DNA from 3 places in the Pseudomonas palleroniana genome. Region 2 is predicted to be linked to each of the others. Evidence: predicted binding sites of a transcription regulator. Region 2 holds the regulator's gene; each other region holds the start of a gene.
The links. The regulator sigma-54, encoded in region 2, starts transcription at its own class of promoters, with help from an activator protein. The targets are predictions, from matches to a motif close to ANTGGCATNNANNTTGCTNT.

Region 1: MJP36_RS16855 (circularly permuted type 2 ATP-grasp protein) is a predicted target of sigma-54. The motif match lies at 8,562-8,581, and genes of this name have one in related genera.
Region 3: glnA (glutamate--ammonia ligase) is a predicted target of sigma-54. The motif match lies at 7,477-7,496, and genes of this name have one in related genera.

Annotation. Positions count from the first base shown of each region.
Region 1 covers NZ_CP092411.1:3,703,600-3,714,402, reverse strand. The annotation lists gene MJP36_RS16890 (polyurethane esterase) at 1-999, shown strand, start outside; gene MJP36_RS16885 (hypothetical protein) at 1,000-1,266, opposite strand; gene MJP36_RS16880 (hypothetical protein) at 1,445-1,609, shown strand; gene MJP36_RS16875 (YgdI/YgdR family lipoprotein) at 1,661-1,885, opposite strand; partial or broken gene MJP36_RS16870 (VRR-NUC domain-containing protein) at 2,074-3,720, shown strand; gene MJP36_RS16865 (ATP-dependent DNA helicase) at 3,717-5,972, shown strand; gene MJP36_RS16860 (alpha-E domain-containing protein) at 6,015-6,965, opposite strand; gene MJP36_RS16855 (circularly permuted type 2 ATP-grasp protein) at 6,968-8,377, opposite strand; gene MJP36_RS16850 (hypothetical protein) at 8,780-9,325, shown strand; gene MJP36_RS16845 (hypothetical protein) at 9,396-9,557, shown strand; gene MJP36_RS27940 (hypothetical protein) at 9,569-9,703, shown strand; gene MJP36_RS16840 (glycosyltransferase) at 9,715-10,803, opposite strand, start outside.
Region 2 covers NZ_CP092411.1:5,680,047-5,690,849, forward strand. The annotation lists gene MJP36_RS25525 (MlaC/ttg2D family ABC transporter substrate-binding protein) at 1-631, opposite strand, end outside; gene mlaD (outer membrane lipid asymmetry maintenance protein MlaD) at 643-1,110, opposite strand; gene mlaE (lipid asymmetry maintenance ABC transporter permease subunit MlaE) at 1,110-1,907, opposite strand; gene MJP36_RS25540 (ATP-binding cassette domain-containing protein) at 1,907-2,716, opposite strand; gene MJP36_RS25545 (KpsF/GutQ family sugar-phosphate isomerase) at 3,015-3,989, shown strand; gene MJP36_RS25550 (KdsC family phosphatase) at 3,990-4,514, shown strand; gene lptC (LPS export ABC transporter periplasmic protein LptC) at 4,523-5,095, shown strand; gene lptA (lipopolysaccharide transport periplasmic protein LptA) at 5,082-5,615, shown strand; gene lptB (LPS export ABC transporter ATP-binding protein) at 5,615-6,340, shown strand; gene MJP36_RS25570 (RNA polymerase factor sigma-54) at 6,525-8,018, shown strand; gene hpf (ribosome hibernation-promoting factor, HPF/YfiA family) at 8,094-8,399, shown strand; gene ptsN (PTS IIA-like nitrogen regulatory protein PtsN) at 8,410-8,874, shown strand; gene rapZ (RNase adapter RapZ) at 8,877-9,734, shown strand; gene MJP36_RS25590 (HPr family phosphocarrier protein) at 9,751-10,023, shown strand; gene MJP36_RS25595 (ZIP family metal transporter) at 10,061-10,803, opposite strand, start outside.
Region 3 covers NZ_CP092411.1:90,879-101,681, reverse strand. The annotation lists gene MJP36_RS00430 (rhodanese-like domain-containing protein) at 1-215, shown strand, start outside; gene grxC (glutaredoxin 3) at 217-471, shown strand; gene secB (protein-export chaperone SecB) at 513-992, shown strand; gene MJP36_RS00415 (tRNA (cytidine(34)-2'-O)-methyltransferase) at 1,120-1,575, opposite strand; gene MJP36_RS00410 (hypothetical protein) at 1,574-2,014, shown strand; gene ntrC (nitrogen regulation protein NR(I)) at 2,475-3,911, opposite strand; gene glnL (nitrogen regulation protein NR(II)) at 3,908-4,993, opposite strand; gene MJP36_RS00395 (chorismate mutase) at 5,255-5,791, opposite strand; gene glnA (glutamate--ammonia ligase) at 5,971-7,377, opposite strand; gene thiI (tRNA uracil 4-sulfurtransferase ThiI) at 7,711-9,165, shown strand; gene typA (translational GTPase TypA) at 9,305-10,803, shown strand, end outside.

The DNA of each region.
Region 1 (10,803 bases), 2.0 Mb from region 2:
GGGCCACGGGAGCACCTGATCAGTGACTCCATCGGCGACCTGATCAGCGATCTGCTGGCCGCCCTGGGGCCTAAGGATTATGCCAAGAACTATGCGGGCGAAGCGTTCGGCAACCTGCTCAAGAACGTGGCCGATTATGCCGGCGCCCATGGCCTGACCGGCAAGGACGTGCTGGTCAGCGGCCACAGCCTGGGCGGGCTGGCGGTCAACAGCATGGCGGACCTGAGCAACAGCAAGTGGGCGGGCTTTTACCAGGACGCCAACTACGTGGCCTATGCGTCGCCTACCCAAAGCGCCGGCGACAAGGTGCTCAATGTCGGCTATGAGAATGACCCGGTCTTCCGCGCACTGGATGGCTCATCCTTCAACCTGTCGTCCCTGGGTGTGCACGACAAGCCGCATGAGTCGACCACCGACAATATCGTCAACTTCAACGATCACTACGCCTCCACCTTGTGGAATGTGCTGCCGTTCTCCATCGTCAACCTGCCGACCTGGCTTTCCCACTTGCCGTTCGGCTATGGCGATGGCATGACGCGTATCCTCGAATCCGGGTTCTACGACCAGATGACCCGCGACTCGACGGTGATCGTCGCCAACCTGTCCGACCCGGCGCGGGCCAACACCTGGGTGCAGGACCTGAACCGCAATGCCGAGGCCCACAAGGGCAATACCTTCATCATCGGCAGCGACGGCAACGACCTGATCCAGGGTGGCAAGGGCGCGGACTTTATCGAAGGCGGCAAGGGCAATGACACGATCCGCGACAACAGCGGGCATAACACCTTCCTGTTCAGCGGCCACTTCGGCAACGATCGGGTAATTGGCTACCAGGTCACCGACAAGCTGGTGTTCAAGGATGTGGAAGGCAGCACCGACCTGCGTGATCACGCCAAGGTGGTCGGTGCGGACACGGTGCTCACCTTTGGCGCCGACTCGGTGACCCTGGTCGGCGTGGGGCAGGGTGGGCTATGGGCTGACGGCGTCAGCATCGGCTGATCAACGCCAATGGCGCTCCCGCCAGCCGTGATCCCAATGCGGCCGGTGGGAGTAGCCATAACCGTAGTAGGGGCGTGGAGAGTAATAGGGGCGTGGCCCGTAACCCCAATGCGCGTAATAGATCGGTGGGGGTGGGGGCTGTACCACGATCACCCGGGGTGCCTGGCGGATGATGATGGTGTCGGCAAAGGCGGGCGTACTCGCCAGGGCCGCCAGGGTCAAGGGAATGAGTAAAAGCGCGCGTACCGCTCGGGACATGCGTGCCATGGCCTTGGTTCTCCGTGCTGCCGCCCTCGAATGAAGGTGGCTTATCGGTTAAACGCAGCGGCGTGGAAAATCCTTCGCTAAATAAATCTTTAACTTCCCATCGCGACGGATCGGCCGGCGTGCGTGCGTTTAACGGTCAAGCGAGCTGTTTCGCGTGATCACGTGGGAGGAATCGAACATGTCCCGTTTACGATTGTTGCTGTGCGCCTTGGTCCTGCTGGGGTTGGGCGGGTGTGCGGTGTACCCGGCGTATCCGGCCCCGTGCTGTTATCGCCCGTACTACCACTCGTACTATTACCATCCCTACTATCACCCGTATTACCACCCGTACTACCGGTATTGACCGAGGGATGCCCCTTAACAAAAAGCCCCGCATTTGCGGGGCTTTTTACTGTCATTTTTCCTTGATGACCGTCGCCACATCTGCGGCTTTTACGCGTATGTGCTTGCCGGCGATGTCGGTGAACTCGTAGAAGCCGTCGGCTGTCTTGGCGTTGGGGACGTCCTTGGTCAAATACTGTGTGCCATTTTGCAATGTGACCACGGTTTGCGTCGCACACCCGGCCAACAGCACAAAAGACAGTGCAACCAGTGGCAGACCCAAATTCTTCATGTTCATAACCCTTACCCTTAACCCTGAAAAATCCCGTAGCCAGGGGCTGCGGGCCCTAAATGTTACGCCATCAACTGAGCTATCTGATCACTTTTATACAAAAAGTTGCGTGCGCCATTTATCTATTACCGATTGCAACAGCCGCTGGGTGGCGGCACTCTGTATGCATAACCAGTATTCGATCAGCGCGTGACATGGCCAACCCCCTCGACGATCCCCTGTATTACCTGCATAACTTCCGTCAAGTACTGCTGTGGCTGGGGTAGCGCTATGCCGATTTGCTCGATGCGGACGAAGTGCATTTTATTCAGCAGTTTGACAGCTTGCCCCAAGCGTCCCAGGCGCTGCTGGTGCGCATGGTGATGCGCAAGGGCGTGCATTTTCGGGCGAGCAAACTCAACTATCTGGAAATTGGCTGCACCCACACGGCAGCGCTGGCACTGGTGCAGCAGGGTTGGGTCGATGACCAGTGCCCGCTGGGCTTTGAAGCACTGTTCGCCGTCCTGCAGAAAGGCGAAATCCTCGCGGCCTTCAGGCCATGGATCGAGCAACCCAAGGCCAGGAAAACCGATTGGCTGGACGCGTTGGCGGCGCGGTTTACCGAGCCCCGGCATTTTGCCCAATGGTGCCCGGACCTTGAAGACACCCTCTATAGCCTCACGGTGATGGACCTGTGCGACCGCCTGCGGCTGATGTTCTTCGGCAACCTGCATCAGGATTGGTCGGAGTTCGTGCTGGCGGACCTGGGCATCTACACCTACGAAAAGGTCGAGTTCTGTGCGCAGTCCCGTGGCTTGCGTCACCGTGATGACGTGCACGGTTTTCTGTTCCTGCATCAGTGCCAGCAAGCGTTTGAAGCGGGGCAGGCGCTGGACGTGGTACTCGCGCAAATCGCCACGTTTGCCACCGACAACCCCTGGCTGGAAAAGCGTCGCGCCAAGTTGTTGTTCCAGATCGGCCAATATTGCGAACGCAGCGCCGAGCTGGACCTGGCGCAACGGATCTACCGCCAGTGCGCGCACCCTAGCGCGCGTTCGCGCCTGATCCGGGTGCTGGAGCGCCAAGAGGACTATGCCCAGGCCATGGCCCTGGCGTGTGCGGCGCAACAAGCGCCGGAAAGCGCCGCCGAACAGCAACACCTGCTGCGCGTGCTGCCGCGTCTGCGCCGCAAGCTGGGGGAGCCGGCGCTGCCCAGGATCAAGCCCCGGGCCATCACCCGCCTGGACCTGGACTTGGCGCTGCCCGAACCGCTGATGTCGGTGGAATATTGCGTGCAGGCCCATCTCAGCGAGCCGGATGCGCCGGTGCATTATGTCGAGAACGGGCTGATCAATTCGCTGTTCGGCCTGCTGTGCTGGGACGTGATTTTTGCGCCGTTGCCGGGGGCGTTTTTCCACCCGTTCCAGCGAGGGCCGGCGGATTTGCACAGCGAAGATTTTCATCAGCGCCGTGCACCGCTGTTCGCGGCCTGTTTCGAGCAGTTGCAAGATGAGCGCTACAAAACCAGCATCCGCCAGCGCTACGCAGACAAATGGGGCATCCAATCGCCTTTCGTGTTCTGGAACCTGCTCAGCGAAGCGCTGCTGGAGCAAGCCCTGGACTGTTTGCCCGCCGAGCACTTGCGCTATTGGTTTGAACGCTTGCTGCTGGACATCCGCGCCAACCGGACCGGCATGCCGGACCTGATCCAGTTCTGGCCCGCCCGCAAAACCTACCGCATGATCGAGGTCAAGGGGCCGGGCGACCGCCTGCAAGACAACCAGCTGCGTTGGCTGGAGTTCTGCGGCGAGTACCAGATGCCGGTCACGGTGTGCTACGTGCGTTGGGCGCAGCCGGCTTGAGCTACAGCGTCGCGGTACGCGCGTTGTGTGAGTTCACGGCCAAGGTCGGTGACCTGGACCTGCGCTTCACACCGTCACCCAGCGCCCAGGAAGGCATCGTCGGGCATCGCACGGTGGCTTCGCGGCGCAGCGCGCATTATCAAAACGAAGTCGCCCTCGAAGGCGAATATGCACAACTGAAGGTGCGGGGCAGGGCGGACGGCTATGACCCGGATGCCAATCGCCTGGAGGAAGTCAAAACCTATCGCGGCGACCTCGGCGCCCAGCCCGCCAACCACCGGCAATTGCATTGGGCCCAGGTCAAGGTCTACGGCTGGCTGATGTGCCGCAAGCTCGGCCTTGGCGAGATTGACCTGGCGCTGGTGTACTTCGACATCGTCGGCGAAGGCGAAACCCTGCTCAACCAGCGTTTCACCGCAGTGGAGCTGGAGCAGTTCTTCAACCAGCAATGTGCGCTGTTCCTTGGTTGGGCCGAGCGCGAGATGCAGCATCGCGACGCGCGTAACAGCGCGGCGCAACGCCTGGCGTTCCCGCATGCGGCCTTTCGCCCCGGCCAGCGCCCGTTGGCCGAGGCAGTGTACAAGGCCGTCAGTACCGGCCGTTGCCTGATGGCCCAGGCGCCGACCGGCATCGGCAAGACCGTCGGCACGATTTTCCCGATGCTCAAGGCACTGGCGCCCCAGCAACTGGACAAGGTGTTCTTCCTCACGGCCAAGACCCCCGGACGCAAACTCGCCCTGGACGCGGCGCAGGTGCTCTACGACAGCAGCCCCGATCTGCCGCTGCGCGTGCTCGAGCTGGTCGCGCGGGACAAGGCTTGCGAACACCCGGACAAAGCCTGTCATGGCGATGCCTGCCCATTGGCCAAAGGTTTTTACGACCGCCTGCCGGCCGCACGCAAGGCAGCGTCCCAGGTACGCCTGCTGGACCAGCGCAACCTGCGCGAGGTGGCGCTGGCCCACGAGGTCTGCCCGTATTACCTGAGCCAGGAAATGGCGCGCTGGAGCGACGTGGTGGTCGCCGACTACAACTACTATTTCGACTTTGGCGCCATGCTGTTCGGCCTGGCCCAGCTCAACCAATGGCGCGCCGCCGTGCTGGTGGACGAAGCCCATAACCTGGTGGAGCGCGCGCGTGCGATGTACAGCGCCAGCCTCGACTCCTATGCACTCAAGACCTTGCGCGACGTCGCCCCCGACCCCTTGAAAAAGCCTTTGCAGCGCCTCAACCGTGAGTGGAATGCGCTGCACAAGGACCAGCTCGCGCCGTACCAGGCGTATGCGAGCAAGCCCGACAAACTGCTCCAGGCCCTGAGCCTGACCGCCAGCGCCATGGGCGAGTACTTCAACGACCACCCCGAGGCGCTGTCCGGCGACTTGCAAGCGTTCTACTTCGAAGCGCTGCAATTTGCCAAGGTGGCCGAGTTGTTCGACGAACATTTTCTCTTCGATATCAGCAAGCGCCCGTTCGGCGGCAAACGCAGCGCTTCAACCCTGTGCTTGCGCAACCTGGTGCCCGCCGAATTCATCCGGCCCCGGCTGACGGCGGCCCGCAGCAGCGTGCTGTTTTCCGCGACCCTGAGCCCGCGTCACTATTACGCCGACCTGCTTGGCTTGCCGGCGGACACCGCCTGGATCGACGTGGAGTCACCGTTCAAGGCCGAGCAACTGCGCGTACGTATTGTTGATCAGATCTCCACACGGTTCGTGCACCGCCAGGCTTCGCTGGAGCCGATCGTCGAGTTGATTGCCCAGCAGTTCGCCGCGCAACCGGGCAACTACCTGGCGTTTTTCTCAAGCTTCGATTACCTGCAACAGGTGGCGCAGTTGATGGCCGAGCGGCACCCGCAGGTTGCGTTGTGGTTGCAGTCACGCGGCATGGCCGAGGCGCAGCGGCAGGCGTTTCTCGACCAATTCACCCAGCACAGCCAGGGGGTCGGCTTTGCCGTGCTGGGCGGTGCGTTTGGCGAAGGCATTGATTTACCCGGCGCGCGCTTGATCGGGGCATTTGTCGCGACCTTGGGGCTGCCGCAACTGAACCCGATCAACGAACAGATGAAAGCGCGCATGGGCGCGATCTTCGGTTCGGGCTACGACTACACCTATTTGTACCCCGGCCTGCAGAAAGTGGTGCAGGCGGCGGGGAGGGTGATCCGCAGCCAACAGGACCGAGGTGTGGTGATGTTGATCGATGACCGCTTTGGCGAGGCGCGGGTGCGCCAATTGTTGCCGCGTTGGTGGTTGATTGAGTGATGCCCAACCCAACCACCTGCGGACCACACTCGTGGCCGCGCCTCAGACGACTTCCAGGTAAGAGCTATGAATCGCCCGCGCCAACTCGCGCACGGTGTCGATGAACTCGGTCAGCCGGCTATGCAAGCCGTCTTCAAGGATTTCATCGATGCCGGTATAGCGCAGTCGCGCCTCGAACTCCGCCGCCAGGCGCTGCGCCGAGCGCCCGTAACTGCCGGGCAGGTCCGCCAGGATATGGCTCAGTTCCTCGATGCACGCATGCAACGAACGCGGTACATCGCTGCGCAATAGCAGCAACTGCGACACCGAGCGTGCGTTCAGCGCATTCGGGTACAACTCGGTGTACGCCTCGAACGACGACAACGCGCGCAGCAGCGCGCTCCACTGGTAATAACCGCGTGCCGACAGGTCGCTGACTTCTTCCGACTCTTCGCCAAACATCTCGTAGCGCGCATCCAGCAGGCGCAAGGTGTTGTCCGCGCGCTCGACAAAGGTGCCCAGGCGGATAAACCGATAGGCATCATTGCGCATGATGGTGCCCGAGGTCGCGCCTCGGAACAGGTGCGAGCGCTGCTTGACCCAGTCGCAGAAGTGGCTGATGCCGTGGCGTGCCAGACCGCCGGCGGCGATGCTGCGCATTTCCAGCCAGGTGGCGTTGAGGTTTTCCCACATGTCGGCGGTGATGCGCCCGTGTACCGCATGGGCATTGCCCCGGGCGGCGCGCAGGCAGTTGTAGATACTGGCGGGGTTTTCCGCGTCGAGGGCGAAGAAATGCAACATGCGCTCGGCGTCCAGGTGCTTATGGCGTTCGAGGTAGCTGTCCAGGGTGCCGCTGCTGAGCAACGACATCGCCAGTTCGTCCAGGCCATCGCTGCGCCCGGCCTGGGGCATCAACGACAGCGAGTAACTGACTTCCAGCATGCGCGCCAGGTTCTCGGCACGTTCCAGGTAGCGGGACATCCAGTACAGATCTGCGGCGGTTCTACTCAACATACTCAGTCCTCCACCACCCAGGTGTCTTTGGTTCCGCCGCCTTGCGACGAGTTGACGATCAGCGAACCTTCCTTCAACGCCACGCGGGTCAGGCCGCCGGGCACCAGGCGGGTTTCCTTGCCCGACAACACAAACGGTCGCAGGTCGATATGCCGTGGCGCGATACCGTTTTCGACAAAGGTGGGGCAGGTCGACAGGCTCAAGGTGGGCTGGGCGATGTAGGCGTGGGGGCGGGCCTTGATGCGTTGGCGGAAATCTTCGATCTCGGCGGCCGTCGAGGCCGGGCCCACCAGCATGCCGTAGCCGCCGGAGCCCTGGGTTTCCTTGACCACCAGCTCGCCCAGGTTAGCCAGCACATGGGACAGTTCATCCGGCTTGCGGCACTGGAAGGTCGGCACGTTTTGCAGGATCGGTTCTTCGCTCAGGTAGAAGCGGATCATGTCCGGCACATAGGGGTAGATCGACTTGTCATCGGCCACCCCGGTGCCAATCGCATTGGCCAGCACCACGTTGCCCGCACAGTACGCGGCGACCAGGCCAGGTACGCCCAGCATGGACTCCGGGTTGAATGCCTGTGGGTCGAGGAATGCATCGTCGATACGCCGGTAAATCACATCCACGGCCTTGGGGCCGTCGGTGGTGCGCATGAACACCTTGAGGTCGTGCACGAACAGATCGGCGCCTTCGACCAGTTCCACGCCCATTTCCCGGGCGAGGAACGCGTGTTCGAAGAATGCGCTGTTGAAGCGCCCGGGTGTCAGTACCACCACATTGGGATTGTCCAGGCGGCTGGAGCTTTTCAGGGTCTTGAGCAGCAGGTTGGGGTAGTGGTCCACCGGTGCAATGCGCTGCTTGGCGAAGACTTCCGGGAACAGGCGCATCATCATCTTGCGGTCTTCGAGCATGTAGCTCACGCCGCTGGGCGTGCGCAGGTTGTCTTCGAGCACGTAGTAGGTGCCATCACCGTCGCGGACCAGGTCCACACCCGAAATGTGCGAGTAGAGGCCGCGGTGCAGGTCCAGGCCGACCATCGACTTCTGATACCCCTCGTTGCCCAGCACCTGGTCCGCCGGGATGATGCCGGCCTTGATGATGCGCTGGTCGTGGTAGATGTCGGCAAGAAACAGGTTGAGGGCGTTGACTCGCTGAATGCAGCCGCGTTCGATCACGCTCCATTCACTGGCGGGGATGCTGCGCGGGATGATGTCGAAGGGGATCAGGCGTTCGGTACCTTGCTCGTCGCCATAGAGGGTGAAGGTGATCCCGGCGCGATGGAACAACAGGTCAGCTTCGCGACGCCTCTGGGCCAGCAGTTCCGGCGGCGTGTTGGCCAGCCAGCGTGAGAAGTCCTGATAGTGCGCACGGCACACGCCGTTTGCGTCATTCATTTCATCAAAGAAAGATCGAGCCATTCCAGTACCTTGTCAGTGCCGAGTGCAGCTTGATGGCACTGCCGCTTCAAAAAAACGCATTTTTTATAAGGCCGTGGCGCACAGTGCCAGCGGACCGGGTCCTTACTTTCTTATGGGGTCGGCTCTGGGTCGGGGGGTAACGAAAGCTCCTGCAGGTAAGCGCGGTAGTGGGTGATGAAAGGGTTAAGCAAAGCTTGTGCCTAAACCGCCTGTAGTGAGCGAGCTTGCTCGCGCTGGAGTGCGCAGCGCTCCCGCTCTTATTGGGGCCGCTGCGCAGCCCAGCGCGAGCAAGCTCGCTCACTACAGGGGCAGGCGGTGCGCCAAATGGGTGCGTGACAATGTTTGAACTTCACCTTGCCGTGATTCTTCTAACGACACTCGACACCTTAATGGAGCACCGCCGTGCCCAGAATCATCTCGCCGGATACTCCCGAAGCGGCCCTGACCGATCACAGCGAACACAACGCCAAGATCTTCGGCTCGCCCAAGGACCGCCTGGATTTCTATCGCCGAGAGATCCAATACGAAACCAGCATCCTGGCCAACCGCACCGATGCCTACCTCACCGCGCAGTCATTCCTGGTGATTGCGTTCGTCTCGGGCATGGGCAATCTCAATCCCGAGTGGGGCAAATTCTTCACGCTGGTGGTGCCGGTATTCCTCGCCGCCCTGGGCATCCTCAGCTCGTTGAACGCCTGGCCGGGTATCCGCGCCGCCTACGAAATCATCGACCATTGGCACTACAAGCAGAGCGAACTGCTGCGCAGCGAGCCGGTGATGGGGCTGGCGTATGACGACTCGCCGCTGTTCTGCGAAACGGAGTCATCGCACAAGGGCTATCGCAAGTCGCTGTTGTTTTCGATGCGTGCGCCCTGGTTGTTCATGGTGTTCTGGGTCTTGCTGGGCGCCTATGCGTTCTACATCCAGGTGGATAACCCGGTGTCTTGAATCAATTGAACTTCAGCGCCGGAAGCGTGACCTTAACTCTACCCGGCCGATATTTTCCAAGAGGTGCCCCATGAACCCACACCCACAACCTGCCACCGGTGCCGATGCCCCCAAGGACCCGACGCCGGCCAAAGACCCCAAGGCCAAGGAAAACGACTACAGTCCAGACTTCAAGCCCGAGCGCGAGCCCAAGCCTGAAACCGATGCCGATATCGATACCCAAGGCGGTTAGAGGGAACGGTCATGTCAAAAGAGCCTGATGAAGAACTCAACGACCCCGGCAATGAAGACCCGGGGTCGTTGATGGATGATGCGCAAGTGCCGCTCAAACCGGTAGATGAAGCGCCGCAGGCCGGCACTACAGAGCCCCAGGATTGAGCCTCTTCAAGTCAGGCGTTGATCCAGGAGTGTTCAGCGCCAATCCTGACCTGGAACTTGTAGTGAAGCGGATAGTAATGCTGCTTTAGGTTGTCCAGCTGTTTGTCCAGCGTTTGCGGGGGAACGATGCCGCGACGCGTGTAGTACCGACGAACATCGTTTTCAATGTTGACTATCGGGCCGTGTGATTCGAGCTTTCCGTTGACCAGCCGCGACTCCTTGGTAATGCCGTCAAAGCCCAAGTCGTACATGTCAGGCCGTTGCGACTTGAGCACCTTGTTGAACAGCGTTGGCCCCACAGTCTCAAAAATCTTGCCCTCATAGAGATTGAATTCAGGGGTGTATTGCACTCGGCCGTCAGGCCCACGGCCCACCGTAGGCCGGTTCGCCGCAAAGTAGGGTTTGTTGGCCGCAAAGCTGTTTTTCATTTCATCAATCACTGCGGTGATGACCGGGTTGCCTGCTTGTGTGCCGAAATTGCTGGTGTTGTAGAACGGCTTATAGCCGGTGAGGCTATGGGCAACCGGTTTGTTGAGCAGCACATCACTCGCGCCGGCATTTAACCCGTCAGCCCCGACCTTTGCCTGGATCACATCATCGGTATCCAGGTAGAACCCACCATATTTGTTGAGGATAGGGTACCGGGCAACGTCTGAAGCGGCGGCCAGGTTTTTCCCTTGTCCCTGTCGAAAGTAGTCATACATCCCATCGCCTTTCAGCTGTTTGAAGACGTCATCCTCGCGCAGGTTCCTGACTTCCAGGCCGGGAGCCTTGCTTTCCAGGGTGCGCTTTATCTGGTTGAAAATGGCTGGGGTGTCAGCATCCACATGCAGGATGGACTTGTACCCAGGCGCCTGGGCGGCGTTGTTGAGCAGAGTATCCATCAGCTTGGGTGGGAGCTCTTGACCCGCCCAGAAATAGTGAAGGTTTCTGGGGATCGGCTTCACATCATTGGGGATTTTCACGGCCGAAGGCGGCATGACATCAACGAACGAGTAGGTATGCGCATCTGCCTTTCTGGCTTTTATGAATTCGTTAAACGGCCCGCGTTGCCACTTGCCCTTGGCGCTTCGCCAGAAATAGGCAGGGTTGAGCGGATC
Region 2 (10,803 bases):
CAGCTTCTTTATCGGAAGCTTCCTTGGCCTTGGCCACTTCACCCGCCCAACCATTGATGGTCTTGTCCAGGTCGTTGCCGTTGCGCTGCATGGCATCGGCGAACTGGTCACGGAACAGCTTGCCGATATTGATGCCGTTGATGATCACGTTGCGCAGCTTCCACTCGCCGTTGACCTTCTCCAGCGTGTACTGCACAGGGTAGACGGCACCGTTGTTGCCTTTGACGCTCATGTTCACGCTGGTGCGGTCGCCCGACTCATCGCCGGCCGGAGCAACGGTAATGCCCTGGTTGTTGTACTCAAGCAGCGCATTGCCGTAGAACTGGAACAGGCCCCTCTTGAAGTTTTCCTGGAAGGTCTGCATCTGCGCTGGGGTTGCCTTGCGCGAGTACTTGACCGTCATGATGCTTCTGGAAATGCCTTCGGCGTCAACCACAGGCCCGACAATAGTGTTCAGGGCGTTGTAGAACTGGCTTGGGTCTTGTTTGTATTGCTCTTTGTTGGCTTTCAAGTCCGCCAGCATCTTGTTGGTCGTGTCCTGCACCAGATCGTGCGCAGAACCTGCCGCGTTGGCCATCAGCGGCAGCGCTGCAAGCAGTACCAGCAGGCCGCGTCGCAAGGTAGAGATCATGAACAGGTTCCTCATTTGGCGTCTTTATTGACCGTATTGAGCAGGAATTTACCGATCAGGTCTTCAAGCACCAACGACGACTGTGTGTCGTGGATTGTCGAACCATCCTTGAGCAGGGCTGTTTCCCCGCCCACGCTGATACCGATGTATTTTTCGCCCAGCAGACCCGCAGTGAGGATAGATGCAGTGGAGTCCGTCGGCAGATTATCTACCTTCTTATCCACTTGCATGGTCACTCGACCGGTGAAGCTGTCGCGATCCAGATCGATTGCCGTGACCTTGCCGATGGTCACACCGGCCATGGTCACTTTAGCTCTGACCGTCAAACCGGCGATATTGTCAAAGTATGCGTAAAGTTTATAAGTATCGGCGGTGGGGCTGGCCGAAAGGCCGCTGACGCGCAGCGCCAGCAACAGTAAAGCCAGGATGCCAGCCAGCAAGAAAAGGCCGACACCGATTTCCACAGTGCGGTTTTGCATCAGAAATCTCCAAACATCAAGGCGGTCAAAATGAAGTCAAGGCCCAGTACGGCCAGCGAGGCGTACACAACGGTCTTGGTGGTGGCGCGACTGATCCCTTCTGAGGTGGGTTCACAGTCGTAGCCTTGGAATACGGCGATCCAGGTCACTACAAAGGCGAAAACGATACTCTTGATGATGCCGTTGAGCACATCGCCACTGAACGTCACGCTGTTTTGCATGTTGGCCCAGTAGGAGCCGTCATAGACCCCCAGCCAGTCCACCGCCACCCAAGAACCGCCCCAGATACCCACCACGCTGAAAATCATCGCCAGCAATGGAAGGGAAATGAAGCCGGCCCACAGGCGCGGGGCAACAATGTATTTGAGCGGGTCTACGCCGATCATTTCCAGGCTGGACAGTTGCTCGGTGGACTTCATGTTGCCGATCTCGGCAGTCAGCGCCGAACCGGCGCGCCCGGCGAACAGCAACGCGGTGACCACCGGACCAAGCTCACGCAGCAGCGTCAGGGCGACCATCTGCCCTACCGCCTGCTCCGAACCGTAGCTGGAAAGAATATTGAAGCCCTGCAACGCCAGCACCATGCCGATGAATACGCCCGAGACGACGATGATCACCAGGGACATCACGCCGACCGCATGCAGCTGCTTGACCAGCAACCCAAAGCCGCCGCCGATGCCGCCGCGACCGAGCAAGGCGTGAAACAGGAAAATAGTCGAGCGACCCAGCACTTCGACGATGTCGATGCCTGAGCGGCCGAAAAGGCGAACCTTCTCGATAAGAGATGTCTTGCGCATCAGCGCTTCCCCAGAAGATCTGAGCGGTAGTCCGCTGCCGGAAAGTGAAAAGGCACCGGGCCATCGGGATCGCCGGTCATGAACTGGCGGATACGCGGGTTATCGGCATTCATCAGCTCCTCCGGCGTACCCTGCCCCAGCACCTGGCCATCACCCACTACATAGAGGTAGTCAGCGATGCTCGCGGTCTCGGCCAGATCGTGGGACACCACGATGCTGGTGATCCCCAGCGCATCATTGAGCAAGCGGATCAGGCGTACCAGCACGCCCATGGCGATGGGGTCCTGGCCGACGAAAGGCTCGTCATACATGAGGATTTGTGGGTCGAGGGCAATAGCCCGCGCAAGGGCGACACGGCGTTTCATGCCGCCGGACAACTCGTCGGGCATCAGGTCGATGGCACCACGAAGGCCAACGGCCTGCAGTTTCAACAACACGATGTCACGGATCATCTCGTCGGACAGCTGGGTATGCACCCGCAGCGGAAACGCTACGTTTTCGAAAACATCGAGGTCGGTAAACAGCGCGCCGCTCTGGAACAGCACCCCCATGTGCTTGCGCGCATCGAACAGATCGCTGCGCGACAGCGTCGGCAGGTTCTGGCCATTGACCCACACTTCACCGGCACTGGGGCGCAATTGCATGCCCATCAGGCGCAATAAGGTGGTTTTGCCACAGCCGGAAGGCCCCATGATTCCCGTGACCTTGCCACGGGGAATGCGAATATCGACGTTATTGAAGATGCTGCGCGTCCCGCGCTTGAAGGTAAGGCCCTTCAGCTCGACCGCGTAGGCGTTATCGGCACTCATCTAATCTCCTTGGGATGCAGCCTTTCACTCAGACACCCGGTATGCGACTTTCGTTAGCAACGCCTGCGCAATAATTATCCACATGGGCTGAGCGGACCGAACTGGCGGCGAACTATATCACTGCTGGTACAGCGCCCCCAAGGCCGGAACAGCGCTTGTTCAGATTCACGACAGGGAAAAAACGTTGCTGAGCACGAATCTCAAGCGCTCAACGAATAAAGCCTGACGAACTTGCGTGAGGGAATTGATCATTACCGCTATAATCGCCGACTTTTCGTCAGGCTATACGACTTCAGACATGAGCCAATCCAGCGACCTCATTCAATCCGCACAACGTACCATTCGCCTCGAACTGGAAGCCGTAGAAGGTTTACTGGCCCATATCGACGCGGATTTCGTGCGTGCCTGCGAGATGATCCTGGCCAGTAAGGGCCGCGTTGTCGTGGTCGGCATGGGCAAATCCGGCCATGTCGGCAACAAGATTGCCGCCACACTGGCAAGCACCGGCACCACCGCGTTTTTTGTACATCCGGCCGAAGCCAGCCATGGCGACATGGGCATGATCACCAAGGATGACATCATCCTGGCGCTGTCCAACTCCGGCACCACCAACGAAATCGTGACCTTGCTGCCGCTGATCAAGCGCCTGGGCATCAAGATGATCAGCCTCACCGGCAACCCGGAATCGACGCTGGCCAAGGCTGCCGAAGTCAACTTGAACGTGCATGTGGCCCATGAAGCCTGCCCACTGAACCTGGCTCCGACCTCTTCGACCACCGCGGCCCTGGTCATGGGCGACGCCCTGGCCGTAGCGCTGCTGGAGGCTCGCGGCTTTACCGCTGAAGACTTCGCGTTCTCCCACCCGGGCGGCGCCCTGGGCCGTCGCCTGCTGCTGAAGGTGGAAAACGTCATGCATGCCGGCGATGAACTGCCCCACGTCCAACGCGGCACGTTGCTCAAGGACGCGTTGATGGAGATGACCCGCAAGGGCCTGGGCATGACCGTGATCCTGGAGACCGACGGACGCCTGGCCGGAGTCTTCACCGACGGCGACCTGCGCCGAACCCTGGACCGTACCATTGATATCCACACCGCAACCATCGATGCGGTGATGACGCCCCACGGCAAGACGGCCCGCCCGGAAATGCTCGCGGCCGAAGCCCTGAAGATCATGGAAGACCACAAGATCGGCGCGCTGGTGGTAGTCGACAGCGACGACCGCCCGATTGGCGCGTTGAACATGCACGACTTACTGCGTGCGGGAGTGATGTAAATGACCGACGACCTGCTGCAACGCGGAAAGAACATCAAACTGGCGATTTTCGACGTCGATGGCGTGCTGACCGATGGCCGCCTGTATTTCCTCGAGGATGGCAGCGAATTCAAGACTTTCAACACGCTTGATGGCCAAGGCATCAAAATGTTGATGGCCGCGGGCGTGCAAACCGCGATTATCAGCGGTCGAAAGACACCCGTTGTGGAACGCCGCGCACAAAACCTGGGGATTCCTCACCTCTATCAGGGCCGTGAGGATAAACTGGTGGTTCTGGACGAGCTTCTTGGCCAACTCAACCTAAGCTATGAGCAGGTCGCCTACTTGGGCGATGACCTGCCCGACCTGCCGGTCATTCGCCGGGTGGGCCTGGGCATGGCCGTCGCGAACGCCGCAGCTTTTGTGCGTGAACACGCGCATGGCGTCACCACTGCCCGTGGCGGTGAAGGTGCCGCCCGCGAGTTCTGCGAATTGATCCTGCGCGCCCAGGGCAGTCTTGAAGCGGCCCACGCCGCCTACCTATAGAGCGTTTTATGCTGAGCAAAAAGATTCGCAACTTCCTGTTATTCGGAGTCATCGCCGCGATCTTCCTGGCGGTGGGCTACTGGAATATCAGCCCGGAGCGCTTCCTCGACAAACCTGTCGTGCAGGTTGATGCAGGCGCTATCGACTATTACGCAACCAACGCCTACAGCGTGCAGTTCCTGCCCGACGGCAAGGTGCAGTACGAGATGACGGCGGACAAGGTCGAACATTTGAAAGCGTCCGAGGTCACTTTGCTGACCAACCCGGACATGAACCTGTACCGTGGCACCGAGTTCCCTTGGCATGTCACGAGCCTGCGCGGCGAAGTCAACCCGGACGGCACCCAGGTAGAGTTGATCGATTCGGTGCGCATTGCGCGCACCGACGAACAGAAGCGCGACACCATCATCACCAGCAGTCGCATGACCGTATTCCCACAACAGCAATATGCGCAGACCGAGCAAGACGTTAGAATCGACGGCGCTGGCGGTGTATCGACTGGCAAGGGAATGAAAGCGTATTTGAAAGAAAGCAGGATACACCTGCTATCGAACGTAAGAGGACAGTATGAGGCTCGTTAAAACCCTCCCTATTTTGCTCGGTCTGGGCGCAGCACTGGGAAGCGTGAGCGCCTGGGCTCTGCCGAACGATAGCCAGCAACCGATCCACATCCAGGCCAACGATGCCCAATTGGACGACAAGAAAGGCATTGCTACCTACACGGGCGATGTGATCATTACCCAGGGCTCGATGAAAATCACCGGCAACACGGTGACGCTCACTCGCACCCCCGCTGGCGACATCGACGTGGTGACCTCGGTGGGCAACCTGGCTTACTTCGAGCAGAAGCAAGCCGCGACCGATCCGGGACCGATGAAGGGCTACGGCAAGACCATCCAGTACCACGCCCAGCAAAACCGCATCATTTTGATCGACCAGGCCAAAGTGATCAGCACCGACGGCAACTCCACGGAAGGTGAAAAAATCACCTATGACACCGTGAAACAGATCGCCAACGCCGGTCGCGCCAATGGCAACAAGGTCAGCGCACCTCGTCCGCGTGTCGACATGGTTATCCAGCCGAAGAAGAAGGCCGAGTAATGGCAACCCTGAAAGCCCAGCATCTGGCCAAGGCCTATAAAAGCCGTCAGGTCGTGCGCGACGTCAGCTTGTCGATCGACAGTGGCCAGATCGTCGGTTTGCTCGGCCCCAACGGTGCCGGCAAGACCACTTGCTTCTATATGATCGTCGGCCTGGTCCAGGCGGATCAGGGTCGCGTGCTGATCGACGACCTGGATGTCAGCCACCAGCCCATGCACGGTCGTGCTCGGGCCGGCATCGGCTATCTTCCGCAGGAAGCGTCGATCTTCCGCAAACTGTCGGTGGCCGACAACATCATGGCGATCCTGGAGACCCGCAAGGAACTCGACCGTGATGGCCGCCGCAAAGAGCTGGAAAGCCTGCTGCAGGAATTCCACATCAACCACATTCGCGACAACCTCGGCATGAGCCTGTCCGGTGGTGAGCGTCGCCGAGTGGAGATCGCCCGCGCCCTGGCCACCGCACCGAAGTTCATCCTGCTGGACGAACCCTTTGCCGGCGTCGACCCGATCTCGGTTGGCGACATCAAACAGATCATCCACCACCTCAAGGCCAAGGGCATCGGCGTACTGATCACCGATCACAACGTTCGCGAGACGCTGGATATCTGTGAAACCGCCTATATCGTCAACGATGGCCAACTGATCGCCGAAGGTGACTCCGCGACCATTCTGGCCAACGAACTGGTCAAGGAAGTGTACCTGGGCCACGAGTTCCGCTTGTAAACACCGCGGTGTCACGGCTATTGCCAATGCGCGCGGTAGTCAATAAAAACCTCAGGCTTTTTATTGTTACCGCGCTCTAGGCAAAGCCCCCGATATCAGGCATATAATTTGCTTATGTTTGGCGCTCACGCGCCCTGTCGTGGATGGCGCAATGCGCCGGCGAATAAGGTGTTAAGCCCCTGCCATGAAACCATCGCTAGTCCTGAGAATGGGCCAGCAGCTGACGATGACACCGCAGCTGCAACAGGCCATCCGCCTGCTCCAATTGTCGACCCTGGACCTGCAACAGGAAATCCAGGAGGCCCTGGAGTCCAATCCGATGCTCGAACGCCAGGAAGACGGCGACGACTTCGATAATACGGACCCGCTGGCCGACAACATCGAGCAAAAACCCAACTCCGACGTGCAGGAACCCTCCTATCAGGAAACCGCCCCTACGGTGGACAACCTCGAGGACGGCGAATGGAACGAACGCATCCCCAACGAGCTTCCCGTGGATACCGCCTGGGAAGACGTCTACCAGACCAGCGCCAGCAGCCTGCCCAGCAGCGACGATGACGAGTGGGACTTCACCACCCGCACGTCCGCCGGCGAGAGCCTGCAAAGCCATCTGTTGTGGCAGTTGAACCTGGCGCCGATGTCCGACACCGACCGCCTGATCGCCGTAACACTGATCGACTGCATCAACAACCAGGGCTACCTGGACGAAACCCTTGATGAAATCCTCGAGGCATTCGACCCGGAACTGGACATCGAACTGGACGAAATCGAAGCCGTCCTGCACCGCATCCAGCAGTTCGAGCCCGCCGGCATCGGTGCCCGTACACTCAGCGAATGCCTGCTGTTGCAATTGCGCCAGCTGCCCGCCAAGACCCCTTGGCTGGTCGAAGCCCAGCGCCTGGTGACCGACTATATCGACCTGCTGGGCAGCCGCGACTACAGCCAGTTGATGCGCCGCATGAAGCTCAAGGAAGACGACCTGCGCCAGGTGATCGAGCTGGTACAGAGCCTCAACCCGCGCCCAGGCTCACAGATCGAGTCCAGCGAAGCCGAGTATGTCGTGCCCGACGTAATCGTGCGCAAGGACAATGAGCGCTGGCTCGTCGAGCTGAACCAGGAGTCGGTGCCGCGCCTGCGAGTCAACCCGCAATATGCAGGCTTTGTGCGCCGCGCCGACACCAGCGCCGACAACACCTTCATGCGCAACCAACTGCAGGAAGCCCGCTGGTTCATCAAGAGCCTGCAAAGCCGCAACGAAACCCTGATGAAAGTGGCCACCCAGATCGTCGAGCATCAGCGCGGCTTCCTGGAGTATGGCGACGAAGCGATGAAACCGCTTGTGCTGCACGATATCGCCGAAGCAGTGGGCATGCACGAGTCGACGATCTCCCGGGTAACCACGCAAAAATTCATGCATACCCCCCGGGGTATTTATGAGTTGAAATACTTTTTCTCAAGCCACGTCAGCACCTCCGAAGGCGGCGAATGCTCGTCCACGGCAATCCGCGCGATCATCAAAAAACTGGTTGCCGCGGAAAATCAGAAAAAGCCATTGAGTGACAGTAAGATCGCTGGTTTACTGGAGGCACAAGGCATTCAGGTCGCCCGTCGAACCGTCGCCAAGTACCGCGAGTCCCTCGGGATCGCGCCTTCCAGCGAGCGTAAGCGTTTGATGTGACGGGCGGGCCACAGCGTTCCAGTGGCAGGCACCCCGGCCTGCCGCTTTATGCACTGGCAACGAAGGAGAAGCTGTATGCAAGTCAACATCAGTGGACACCAGCTGGAAGTCACCAAACCCCTGCGTGAATACACCGAAAGCAAGCTGAACAAGCTTGCGGGGCATTTTGACAAGATCACCAACGTGCAGGTCATCATGGAGGTCGATAAGCTCAAGCAGAAAATCGAGGCCACCCTGCACGTACCGAATGCCAAGCTCGTCGCCAATGCGGAACATGAAGACATGTACGCGGCGATCGACTCGCTCTACGACAAGCTCGACCGCCAACTCATAAAGCATAAGGAAAAGAATCTGCACCTGATGCAAGGTACAGGTCGCTAACGCCCCTCCCATGATCCGACTTGAAACCATCCTGACCCCCGGCCGTTCCCTTGTGAACGTGCCGGGCGGCAGCAAGAAAAAAGCCCTCGAACAAATTGCCAACCTGATCAGCCGCGAAGTGCCGGATCTGGAGATGCAGGATGTCTTCGAGGCGCTGGTTGCCCGTGAAAAACTCGGCTCTACCGGTTTTGGCAATGGCATCGCCATTCCGCACTGCCGCCTCAAAGGTTGTGAAGCGCCCGTGAGCGCCCTGCTGCACTTGGAAGCGCCCATCGATTTCGACGCCATCGACGGCGCCCCGGTCGACCTGCTGTTCGTGCTACTGGTCCCACAGGCCGCCACCGACGCACACCTGGAACTGCTTCGGCAGATCGCCAGCATGCTCGACCGCAAGGAAGTACGCGACAAACTACGCAGCGCCAGCAGCAACGAGGCGCTCTATCAGGTTGTCCTGGATGAACAAAACGGGCAGTAATCATGCGTTTGATCATCGTCAGCGGCCGTTCCGGCTCAGGTAAAAGCACCGCTCTCAATGTTCTTGAGGACAGCGGTTTTTATTGCATCGACAACTTACCCGCCGGTCTGCTGCCTGAATTGGCGGAACGTGCGTTGATCCATACCGAACTGGCGCAGCCGTTGGTGGCCGTATCGATTGACGCCCGCAACCTGCCCAGCCACCTCTCCCGCTTCCCGGAGTTGCTCGAGGAAGTACGCGCCAAGCACATTCATTGCGACGTGCTGTATCTGGATGCCGACGAAGAGACGCTGCTCAAACGCTTCTCGGAAACCCGTCGACGTCATCCGCTCAGCAGCCCACATCGATCTCTGGCTGAAGCCATTGAGGACGAAACCACGTTGCTGGGGCCAATCATTGACCTCGCCGACCTGAAGATCAACACCACCAGCCTCAACCTGTACCAACTACGCGACGCGATCAAGCTGCGCCTGTTGAACCAGCCCGAGCCCGGCACCGCGTTTCTCGTGGAGTCGTTCGGCTTCAAGCGCGGCATGCCGGTGGATGCCGACCTGGTGTTCGATGTCCGCTGCTTGCCTAACCCCTACTGGAAGCCAGAGCTGCGCGACCAGTCCGGGCTGGATCAACCCGTTATCGACTACCTTGCAGCACAGCCGGATGTAGAGGATATGTTCCAGGATATCTCTACTTACCTGCTCAAATGGTTGCCGCGCTTCGCCGCGAGCAATCGGGCCTATGTCACGATTGCCATTGGTTGCACCGGCGGCCATCACCGCTCTGTCTATTTGACCGAACGACTGGGCCAGGTTTTGCAACACACCCTCAAGAACGTCCAGGTTCGCCACCGCGACCTTAGCTGAAAGGAACACCCCCGCGATGCCCGCTCTGGAAATTGAAATCATCAACAAGCTCGGCTTGCACGCCCGGGCTTCCGCCAAATTCGTCGGCGTTGCCGGGCAGTTCCCCTGTCAGATTCGCGCCGGCCGCACCCCGGAATCGATGGTCGATGGCAAAAGCATCATGGCCATGATGATGCTGGCTGCCGGCAAGGGCACCCGGATCCACCTGAAGACGGAAGGCGAGCAGGAACAGGAAGCGATGGACGCCTTGGTGAAGTTGATCAACAACTACTTTGATGAGGGTGAGTAAACCCACCCGTTGAAAACTGCGTGGAGCTGAAACGGCTTCACCCCAACGCAGTATCCATGACCATCATCAGGCAAAACCCGATACACAGCCCCAGGCTGGCGAGCTTTTCGTGACCATTGCGCCTCGATTCGGGGATCACTTCATGGGTTACCACCAGCAACATCGCACCGGCGGCCAACGCCATCCCCAATGGCAACAGCACCTCGGCCAGGCTTACCAGCCATGCGCAAAGCACGGCAAAGACAGGCTCGACCAACCCGGATGCAGCACCGATCAAGAATGCCTTGAACCGTGACATCCCTGCCCCCGCTAATACCAGCGCTATCACCAGACCTTCAGGCACGTCCTGCAGGGCAATGCCCATGGCCAAACTGTCGGCATCGGGTACGCCACCCCCAGCGGAGACGCCCACCGCCATACCTTCCGGAATGTTGTGGGCAATGATCGCGAACACAAATAGCCAGATACGCGGCGGGATTACCGGCTTGTCCGGTGTCCCCACCAATATTTCGGGGCTGGCACCAGAAACCTTGCGATCAACCAGATACAGCCAGAAAGCACCCAGCATGATGCCGAAGCTGATCAATCCGCTCGCGCCCCAGGGCGATAACCCGAGGTTCTGGGCGGCAGAGATACCCGGCACGACCAACGAGAACGCGGTCGCCGCCAACATCACCCCCGCACCAAATCCCAGCAGGGAATCGCTCAGCGCGACCGGCATGCGCCGAATCACCAGCACCGGGACCGCCCCCAACGCCGTGCCAAGCGCACAGATCGCCC
Region 3 (10,803 bases), 620 kb from region 2:
ACATTGTTGGCGCCCTGAACATTCCGCAGGACAAGCTGATCGCACGCCTGGCCGAGCTGGAAAAATACAAAGCCAAGACCATCATCCTGGTCGACGCCCAAGGCCAGCACGCCGGCACCCACGCCCGCGAAATGCTCAAGACCGGTTTCACCGCCGCCAAACTGTCCGGCGGTATCGGCAGCTGGAAGGCCGATAATCTGCCGCTGGTGAAGTGATATGAGCCAGGTTGTCGTGTATTCCAGCGATTGGTGCCCTTACTGCATGCGGGCCAAGGCCTTGCTGGAGAAAAAGGGCATTGCCTTCGAAGAGATCAAGGTCGACGGCAAACCCCAGGTGCGTGCCGAAATGGCTCAGAAAGCGGGGCGCACGTCCGTGCCGCAGATCTGGATCGGCACCCGGCACGTCGGTGGCTGCGATGACCTGTTCGCCCTGGAGCGCGCCGGTAAACTCGATGCGCTGCTGCTCGTCTGACTCCTAAACCCTAAAGACCCCAAGATTAAGAAGGATCTGTGATGACTGACCAACAGAATACCGAAGCAGCAGAAGCCCAAGGCCCACAATTTTCGCTGCAGCGCATCTACGTTCGCGACCTGTCGTTCGAAGCGCCGAAAAGCCCGGCCATCTTCCGCCAGGAGTGGACCCCAAGCGTTGCCCTGGACCTGAACACCCGCCAGAAATCCTTGGAAGGCGACTTCCACGAAGTGGTACTGACCCTGTCGGTAACCGTCAAGAATGGCGAGGAAGTGGCCTTCATCGCTGAAGTGCAACAGGCCGGTATTTTCCTGATCCAGGGCCTGGACGAAGCGTCCATGAGCCACACCCTGGGCGCGTTCTGCCCGAACATCCTGTTCCCGTATGCCCGCGAGACCCTGGACAGCCTGGTCACCCGCGGCTCGTTCCCGGCGCTGATGCTGGCTCCGGTGAACTTCGATGCCCTGTACGCTCAAGAGCTGCAGCGCATGCAACAGGAAGGTTCGTCGACGGTTCAGTAATCTCGAACCCCGACGCAGAACCCAATGTGGGAGGGGGCTTGCCCCCGATGGCGGTGTATCAGTCACATAGATGTCGACTGACACTCCGCCATCGGGAGCAAGCCTCCTCCCACATTTGTTATGGGGGTTACTTGAAGCCCAGCTGGCGCCAGCCTTCGTAGACGGCAACGGCTACGGTGTTGGACAGGTTCAGGCTGCGGCAGCCCTCACGCATCGGCAGGCGCAGGCGGTGGCCGTCGGGCAGGGCGTCGAGCACCTCGGCCGGCAGGCCGCGGCTTTCCGGGCCGAACAGGAAGGCGTCGCCTTCGGCAAAACTGGCATCATGAAACGGCCGCGAGCCTTTGGTGGTGAACGCGAACAGGCGCGGGTGGCCCAGGCTTTCCAGGCAGCTGGCAAGGTCGGCGTGGCGCTTGAGGGTGGCGTACTCGTGGTAGTCCAACCCGGCGCGACGCAGGCGCTTGTCGTCCATGTCGAAGCCCAGCGGCTCGATCAAATGCAGGTGGCAGCCACTATTGGCGCACAGCCTGATAACGTTGCCGGTATTCGGCGGAATTTCTGGTTGAAAAAGGATGACGTGAAACATGCACGGCTCCGAAGGCAAAGATGCGTTGCATTCTACCCCTGAAGACGACCCAAGGCCGAAGCTATTGCCACGGGTCATGGGCTCTTTGGCGATTGTCGGCCTGATGATCGGCTTGATGATCGGCCGCCTGACCACACCCGACCCGGTCGAGTTGCAGCAGGTCGAGACCCGCGCGGATGGCATGGTGGTGTGGTTCAACAGCGAACCCAAGCTGCACGGCGAGCATATCGACGGCGCGGTGGCGTTGCTGTTCGACGCCCAGGGCAAGGCTGGCGGTGGGCAACTCAAGGTCAACGACAAGGATGTGAACTGGCGCGTGCGCAAGACCGATCGCGGCTTGCTGCTCAACCTGGTGGCCGCGCGACCGTTGCGTGGAGAGTGGAACGGGGGAAAAACCGACGGCCGCTGGCGGCTGGAGATCCATCTCCGGGAGGAATAAAAGAGGGAGTTCCCGGCCTGCCTGTACCAGGGCTCCCAAAACGGGTGTGGGGCACGATGCTGTTAGCATCAAGCGCCCCGGTGTAAAGAGGGGATTCTCGGCCTGCCTGTACCAACGTCCCCGAAACTGGGTTGTACAAGGGGTAATGCAGGGCGCGTGCCAGAACTTGTAATTTGTACCGAAAAAAGTCTCCAGAAAGCGAAAAGCCCCGAAATACGGGGCTTTGGTGTTTTTGGTTTTCAGATTTTTCTCAGCTTGGCTGAGATTTTAAGCATTGCATCTGTGCGCGATGACGGTTCGTGGTGCATTGAAGCGGTGCACGAAGATCGGGTTTGATCGTTCCCACGCTCCGCGTGGGAATGCATCCTGTGACGCTCCGCGTCATGACTCTAAAAGCGGACGCAGAGCGTCCAGGGCGGCATTCCCAGGCAGAGCGTGGGAACGATCAGAGACCTGATACTCAGCCTTCATCACCCTCATCATCATCCCCGCCATCGACCTTCATCCCCAGTTCCTTGATCTTGCGAGTCAGGGTATTGCGGCCCCAGCCCAGTAGCACGGCGGCGTCGCGGCGGCGGCCGGCGGTGTGCTTCAGGGCGGTTTCGATCATGATTCGCTCGAAGGCCGGCACAGCGCTGTCCAGCAGGTTCGACTGGCCACGTGCCAGGGCCTGATCAGCCCATTGGCGCAGCGCCTGCTCCCAGTTGGTCACGGGGGCCGAATCTTGCGGCAGGCTCAACAGCTCCGGCGGCAGATCACTGATATGCACTTCGCGTCCGGACGCCATCACGGTGATCCAGCGGCAGGTGTTCTCCAGCTGGCGCACGTTGCCGGGCCACGGCAGGTTCTTCAGGTATTCCTCGGTCTCGCTCTTGAGCAGCTTCGGTTCGACGGCCAGTTCCTGGGCTGCACGGCTGAGGAAGTGGCGGGCAAGGGTCGGGATGTCTTCACGGCGATCCGACATGCGTGGGATGTGGATACGGATGACGTTCAAGCGGTGGAACAAGTCCTCACGGAATTTGCCCGCGTGCACCAGGGTTTCCAGGTTCTGGTGGGTCGCGGCGATGATGCGCACGTCCACTTTGACGGGGGTATGCCCGCCGACACGGTAGAACTCACCATCGGCCAGCACGCGCAGCAAGCGCGTCTGGGTGTCGGCCGGCATGTCGCCGATTTCGTCGAGGAACAACGTGCCGCCATCGGCTTGTTCAAAGCGGCCACGGCGCAGGTTGGCGGCACCGGTGAAGGCACCTTTTTCATGGCCGAACAACTCGGACTCCATCAAGTCCTTCGGGATCGCCGCCATGTTCAGGGCGATGAACGGCGAGGCTGCCCGTGGGCTGTGACGGTGCAGGGCATGGGCCACCAGTTCTTTACCGGTGCCCGATTCGCCGTTGATCAGCACGGTGATGTTGGAATGGCTCAAGCGCCCGATGGCACGAAAGACTTCCTGCATCGCCGGCGCTTCACCGATGATTTCCGGAGTGCGGGTCAGGGTCGGCGGGGCTTCCTGGTTTTGCTGTTCCTGGGCGTGTTGGTTGGCGCGCTTGACCAGCGCCACCGCTTCGTCCACGTCGAACGGCTTGGGCAGATATTCAAAGGCGCCGCCCTGATAGGACGCGACAGCGCTGTCCAGGTCGGAGTGCGCCGTCATGATGATCACCGGCAAGCGCGGGTGCTGCTCGCGGATGCGTGCCAGCAAGTCCAGGCCACTGGCGCCGGGCATGCGGATGTCGGAGATGATCACGTCCGGCTGTTGGCGGGCCAGGCGGCTCATCACGCCGTCGGCGCTGTCGAAGCTCTGGGTGGCCATGCCTTCCTGTTGCAAGGCTTTTTCGAGGACCCAGCGGATAGAACGGTCGTCATCGACGATCCACACAGTTTCACTACGGCTCATGTCGATGGGGCTCCTTGTTCCAGTGGTAGAAAGATCGAGAAGGTGGTGTGGCCAGGATGGCTCTCACATTCGATCAGACCCTGGTGCTGGCTGATGATGTTCTGGGTAATGGCCAGGCCCAGCCCGGTACCGTCCGGGCGGCCGCTGACCATGGGAAAGAAGATGGTTTCCTGAAGTTCCGCCGGAATTCCGGGGCCGTTGTCGATGATTTCGACTTTGGTCACCAGGCGATGGCGCACATGCCCGATGGTGAACTGGCGCAGGGCACGGGTGCGCAGGCTGATGCGGCCCAGGCGCAGTTCGTTCTGGCTGCTGATGGCCTGCATGGCGTTGCGCACGATATTGAGCACCGCCTGGATCATCTGTTCGCGGTCGATCAATACGTCGGGAATGCTCGGGTCGTAGTCGCGTACCAGGGTGATACAGCCTTGGCTTTCGGCTTCCACGAGCTGGCAGACGCGCTCCAGGACTTCATGCACGTTGGTCAGCGCCAGCGACGGCAGCTTGTTGGAGCCGAGCATGCGGTCCACAAGGTTACGCAGGCGGTCGGCTTCTTCGATGATGACGTTGGTGTAGTCCTTGAGATGCTCCTCCGGCAACTCGCGGGCCAGCAACTGCGCCGCGCCGCGAATGCCGCCCAGCGGGTTCTTGATCTCATGGGCGAGGCCGCGCACCAGCATTTTGCTGGTTTCCTGCTTGGACAGTTGGGCCTCTTCCTTGGTGATGCGCAGCAGGCGGTCGCGAGGGTGTACTTCCAGCAGCAGCAAGGTGGCGCCGTTGCTCAGGATCGGGGTCACGGCGTAGTCGACGGTCAGCGTCTGGCCGGTGAGGGCGGTCAGCATCGCCTCGCGCTTGGTGAACGGGTGTGCCTGCTCCACTGCCTGGCGCAACGAGCTCAGGGCCTCGGCCGACTCGGTGAACAATTCGCTGATGAACTGCCCATGGCTGCGCTGGCCACTGATAGCCAGGAGCATCTCCGCCGCCGGGTTCATGTACTCAAGGCGCAGGTCGTCATTGAGCAGAATGGTTGCGGTGGTCAGGTTGTCGAGTAACAAACGGTGCAGTGCATCGCTGATGGTCATCAGGACCTCTTTTGGAGCAAGGCGCGGGCTTGAGGCACACGCTGATACCAGGAAAATGCAAAAACCAAACCAAGGCTCCGAAAAGAAGCGCGAAACCTCTGGAATGGGGGGTTAAGGCGCGAAACTGTGGCGTTCTGCCAGCTTGATCGTGAAGTTTCGAACCAAAATGGGCTGGACAGAGGGGAAGAGTGCAACCTGACGCACCAATATAGTGCTGTTTTGAAAGGTCCGTTCAGGAAAGCCAGGCGGCTTTCCTGGCGGTCAGCCTTTGAAGATGCACAGCTCAGCCGTGGCGCGAATCATCGCCAGTTGCCGCATTGGGTCGTTCAGTGGTTCATGGACGGCCTGTGCCAGCCATTGCGGGCACTGCGGGTCGGTGCGTTGCGGAGTGAAATCCGCCAGTTGCTGGAGCATGCGCTTTTGCAGTTCGTCCAGTCGTGGGCGAATCTGCTTTACCAGATCCGGGCGTGGCTCGTCGGGCGCCTTGCCCTGGAACTGCCAGTCGGACAGCAGGGTGTATTGCACCAGTTTGTTGGCTTCGATCTGCGCCGAGAAGAATTGCTCCGCCGCGTCAGGTGCCAGTTTGTAGGTCGGTGCCTGGGCGGCGACGCTGGCGATCACCTCTTGTTCGCGCTTCTTGTCTTCCACTGGCTTGTGGCTGTCCCATTTGCTCAGGGCGACCTGGTCAGCGATCTCCAGGCGTTCGGCGATGCTGTTGAGCAGTGGTTCCAGGGTGGGCGGCGCGGCGCTCGCACTGACACTGACGAATAACAGGGCTGACAAAAGTCTATGTTTCAACGCAGATCTCCTTGTGGGGGGGGGCTTGCTCCCGATGGGGCCTGTGAATACAGGTGCTGGCTGACACTCTGCCATCGGGAGCAGGCCCCCTCCCACATTTTTAATAAAACCGAGGCAAAAAAAGACCTCCCGAAGGAGGTCTTTTTCGTCATCACGCTACGTCAAGCAGCGCTACTGGATCAGCAGCTGTAGTACAGCTCGTATTCCAGTGGGTGTACGAAGGTGCGTACTTTGATTTCTTCTTCGCTTTTCAGCTCGATGTAGGCATCGATGAAGTCGTCGCTGAATACGCCGCCTTTGGTCAGGAACGCACGACCTTTGTCCAGCTCTTCCAGGGCTTCTTTCAGGCTGCCGCACACTTGTGGGATCTCTTTGGCCTCTTCAGGCGGCAGGTCGTACAAGTTTTTGTCGGCGGCATCGCCAGGGTGGATCTTGTTCTGGATACCGTCCAGGCCAGCCATTACCAGGGCAGCGAAGGCCAGGTATGGGTTGGCTGCCGGATCCGGGAAGCGGGCTTCGATACGGCGAGCGCGAGGGCTGGACACGTAAGGAATACGGATCGAAGCGGAACGGTTACGCGCCGAGTAGGCCAGCATCACCGGAGCTTCGAAGCCTGGGACCAGACGCTTGTAGGAGTTGGTCGACGGGTTGGTGAAGCCGTTCAGGGCCTTACCGTGCTTGATGATACCGCCGATGAAGTACAGGGCAGTGTCGGACAGGCCGGCATAACCTTCGCCGGCGAAGGTGTTCTTGCCTTCTTTGGCGATGGACAGGTGAACGTGCATACCCGAACCGTTATCGCCGTACAGTGGCTTAGGCATGAAGGTTGCGGTACGGCCGTAGGCGTCAGCCACGTTGTGTACGCAGTACTTCAGGGTCTGAACTTCGTCAGCCTTGGCAACCAGGGTGTTGAACTTCACACCGATTTCGTTCTGGCCGGCAGTCGCCACTTCGTGGTGGTGAACTTCGATGACCAGGCCCATTTCTTCCATGGCGTTGCACATGGAGGTACGGATTTCGTGGTCGTGGTCGAACGGCGGAACTGGGAAGTAGCCACCTTTGATACCTGGACGGTGGCCTTTGTTGCCGCCTTCCACGTCCTGGTCGGACATCCACGAACCTTGCTCGGAGAAGATCTTGAACATGGAGCCGGAGATGTCGGACTTGAACTTGACCGAATCAAAGATGAAGAATTCTGGCTCAGGGCCTACGAATACGGTGTCGCCGATACCGGTCGACTTCAGGTATTCCTCGGCACGCTTGGCGATCGCACGTGGGTCGCGGTCGTAGCCTTGCATGGTCGAAGGCTCGATCACATCGCAAACGAGGATCAGGGTTGGGTCTTCGGTGAACGGGTCGAGAACGGCAGTGCTGTCGTCCGGCATCAGGATCATGTCGGAGGCTTCGATGCCTTTCCAGCCGGCGATGGAGGAACCGTCGAACATTTTGCCTTCTTCGAAGAAAGCATCATCCAGCGCATCACGCGCCGGCATGGTCACGTGGTGCTGAGTACCTTTGGTGTCCGTGAAGCGCAGATCAATCCATTTAACGTCATGATCTTTGATGAGTTGAACCGACTTCGACATAGTGTCCTCCGGGTGGCTTCGGGCTGGGTAGTGGAGTTAGCCCTTAGAATGTGGGTGATGCCGGCGCGGATAGTCCGCCAAGGCAACCTGCCTCACAAGAGAGCAAATTGCATGCCAGTGCGCCAACATGGGTTTTCCGCTCCAAAAACGCCCCTATAAAGGTGCATTGCGACAAAAGCCTAGAAATTGCGCACCTCAATGTAGCGCAGAGGAGCGAAAATGCACCTTATTAGTGCATTGTGTGTGCTGTGTATATTAACTGGTTAAACCTTGAGCGATTTCCGCTATAATCCGCGCCCCCCTTTTTCAGCAGGCCCGGCGCGCGCTGTTTCCATGAAATTAATCGTTAAAGTCTTCCCCGAGATCACCATTAAAAGCCGACCGGTACGGACGCGTTTCATCCGTCAGTTGGCCAAGAACATCCGTGCCGTGCTCCGTGACCTGGACCCGGCTGTGGTGGTGAATGGCGTGTGGGACAATCTCGAGCTGGAAACCCGTGTCACCGACGCCAAGGCCTTGAAGGACATGACCGAGCGCCTGAGCTGCATGCCGGGCATCGCGCATTTCCTGCAGGTGGATGAATACCCGCTGGGCGACTTCGACGACATCACCGAAAAGTGCAAGCAGCACTACGGCAGTTCGCTTGAAGGCAAGATCTTTTCTGTGCGTTGCAAGCGTGCCGGCAAGCATCCGTTCAGCTCCATGGATGTCGAGAAATATGTCGGCAGCAAGCTGCGTCGTGAGTGCGGCGCAGCGGGAATTTCGCTGAAAACGCCGGAAATCGAAGTCCGAATCGAAATTCGCGACCAACGGTTGTTTGTCATCCACAGCCAGCACAACAGCATCGGCGGCTACCCGCTGGGCGCCCTGGAACAGACCCTGGTATTGATGTCCGGCGGTTTCGATTCCACGGTGGCGGCCTACCAGATCATGCGCCGCGGCCTGATGAGCCACTTCTGCTTCTTTAACCTGGGCGGGCGTGCACACGAATTGGGCGTGATGGAAGTTGCGCACTTTATCTGGAAGAAATACGGCAGCTCCCAACGCGTGCTATTTGTGAGCGTACCGTTCGAGGAAGTGCTGGGCGAAATTCTCGGCAAAGTCGATAACAGTCATATGGGCGTGGTATTGAAGCGTATGATGTTGCGCGCCGCGTCGAGCATTGCCGACCGTCTGCATATCGACGCGCTGGTGACCGGCGAGGCGATCTCCCAGGTTTCGAGCCAGACGCTGCCGAACCTGTCGCTGATCGATTGCGTGACCGAAAAGCTGGTATTGCGCCCGCTGATCGCCAGCCACAAGCAGGACATCATCGACCTGGCGCAAGAAATCGGCACCGCCGACTTTGCCAGGCACATGCCCGAGTACTGCGGGGTCATCTCGGTGAACCCCAAGACCCATGCCAAGCGCCACCGCGTGGAGCATGAAGAGAAAGAATTCGATATGGCCGTTCTGGAGCGTGCGCTCGAGAACGCCAAACTGGTGCCGATTGATCGCGTAATCGATGAATTGGGCCAGGATGTACAGATCGAAGAAGTCAGCGAGGCTCTGGCCGGCCAGATCGTCATCGACATCCGTCACCCGGATGCCGCTGAAGATGAACCGCTGGAAATTGCTGGCATCGACGTGCAAACGCTGCCGTTCTACGCACTGAACGCGCGTTTCAAGGAACTGGATGACAGCCGTCAGTACCTGCTGTATTGCGACAAAGGCGTGATGAGTCGCCTGCATGCCCACCATTTGCTCAGTGAGGGGCATGCCAATGTGCGCGTTTATCGACCGAGCTAAGAGCCCGGGGCTGTTTGCCTGTGGCCTGCGTCACCGGCCCCCCGACTCTGCCGTCAAGCTGTAACGGCAAGGCCTGACTCTATTGTTAATCGCTGCCACGACCTGTCAGCACACCGAATCCTCTGATCGAGATACACAAGTGATCGAAAATCTACGTAACATCGCCATCATTGCTCACGTTGACCATGGTAAAACCACCCTGGTAGACAAACTCCTGCGTCAATCCGGCACCCTGGAGCGCAACGAGCTCAACGACGAGCGCGTGATGGACTCCAACGACCAGGAAAAAGAGCGCGGTATTACCATCCTGGCAAAAAACACCGCCATCAACTGGAACGGCTACCACATCAACATCGTGGACACCCCGGGCCACGCCGACTTCGGCGGCGAAGTAGAACGCGTAATGTCGATGGTCGACTCCGTTCTGCTGCTGGTTGACGCTCAAGACGGCCCTATGCCGCAAACCCGTTTCGTGACCAAGAAGGCGTTCGAAGCCGGCCTGCGTCCGATCGTGTGCATCAACAAGGTTGACCGTCCAGGCGCGCGTCCGGACTGGGTTCTGGACCAGATCTTCGACCTGTTCGACAACCTGGGTGCCACCGAAGAACAGCTGGACTTCAAAGTCGTCTACGCCTCGGCCCTGAACGGTATTGCCGGTCTGGACCACAACGACATGGCTGAAGACATGACCCCGCTGTACCAGTCGATCGTCGACAACGTACCAGCGCCGGCTGTTGACCGTGACGGTCCGTTCCAGATGCAGATCTCCGCACTGGACTACAACAGCTTCCTGGGTGTTATCGGCGTTGGCCGTATCGCTCGTGGTCGCGTCAAGCCGAACACCCCGGTTGTGGCTATCAGCGCCGACGGCAAGAAGCGCAACGGTCGTATCCTGAAGCTGATGGGTCACCACGGCCTGCACCGCATCGACGTTGAAGAAGCGGCAGCCGGTGACATCGTGTGCATCAGCGGTATGGACTCGCTGTTCATCTCTGACACCTTGTGCCACCCGGATACTCCGGAGGCGATGAAGCCTCTGACCGTTGACGAGCCAACCGTTTCCATGACCTTCCAGGTAAACGACTCGCCTTTCTGCGGTAAAGAAGGCAAGTTCGTGACCTCCCGTAACATCAAGGAGCGTCTGGACAAAGAGCTGCTGTACAACGTTGCACTGCGCGTTGAAGAAGGCGACTCGGCTGACAAGTTCAAGGTTTCCGGCCGTGGTGAGCTGCACCTCTCGGTACTGATCGAAACCATGCGTCGCGAAGGCTTCGAAATGGGTGTTGGTCGTCCTGAAGTGATCATCCGTCAGGTTGACGGCGTGAAGCAGGAACCGTTCGAAAACGTCACCATCGACACCCCTGAAGAATCCCAGGGCAAGGTCATGGAAGAGATGGGCCTGCGTAAGGGCGACCTGACCAACATGGTGCCGGATGGCAAAGGCCGTGTGCGTCTGGAATACAACATCCCTGCTCGTGGTCTGATCGGTTTCCGTAACCAGTTCCTGACCCTGACCAACGGTGCTGGCATCCTGACCTCGATCTTCGATCGCTACGACACCATGAAGTCCGGCGACATGTCCGGCCGTCAGAACGGTGTTCTGGTATCGGTAGAAACCGGCAAGGCGCTGACCTACTC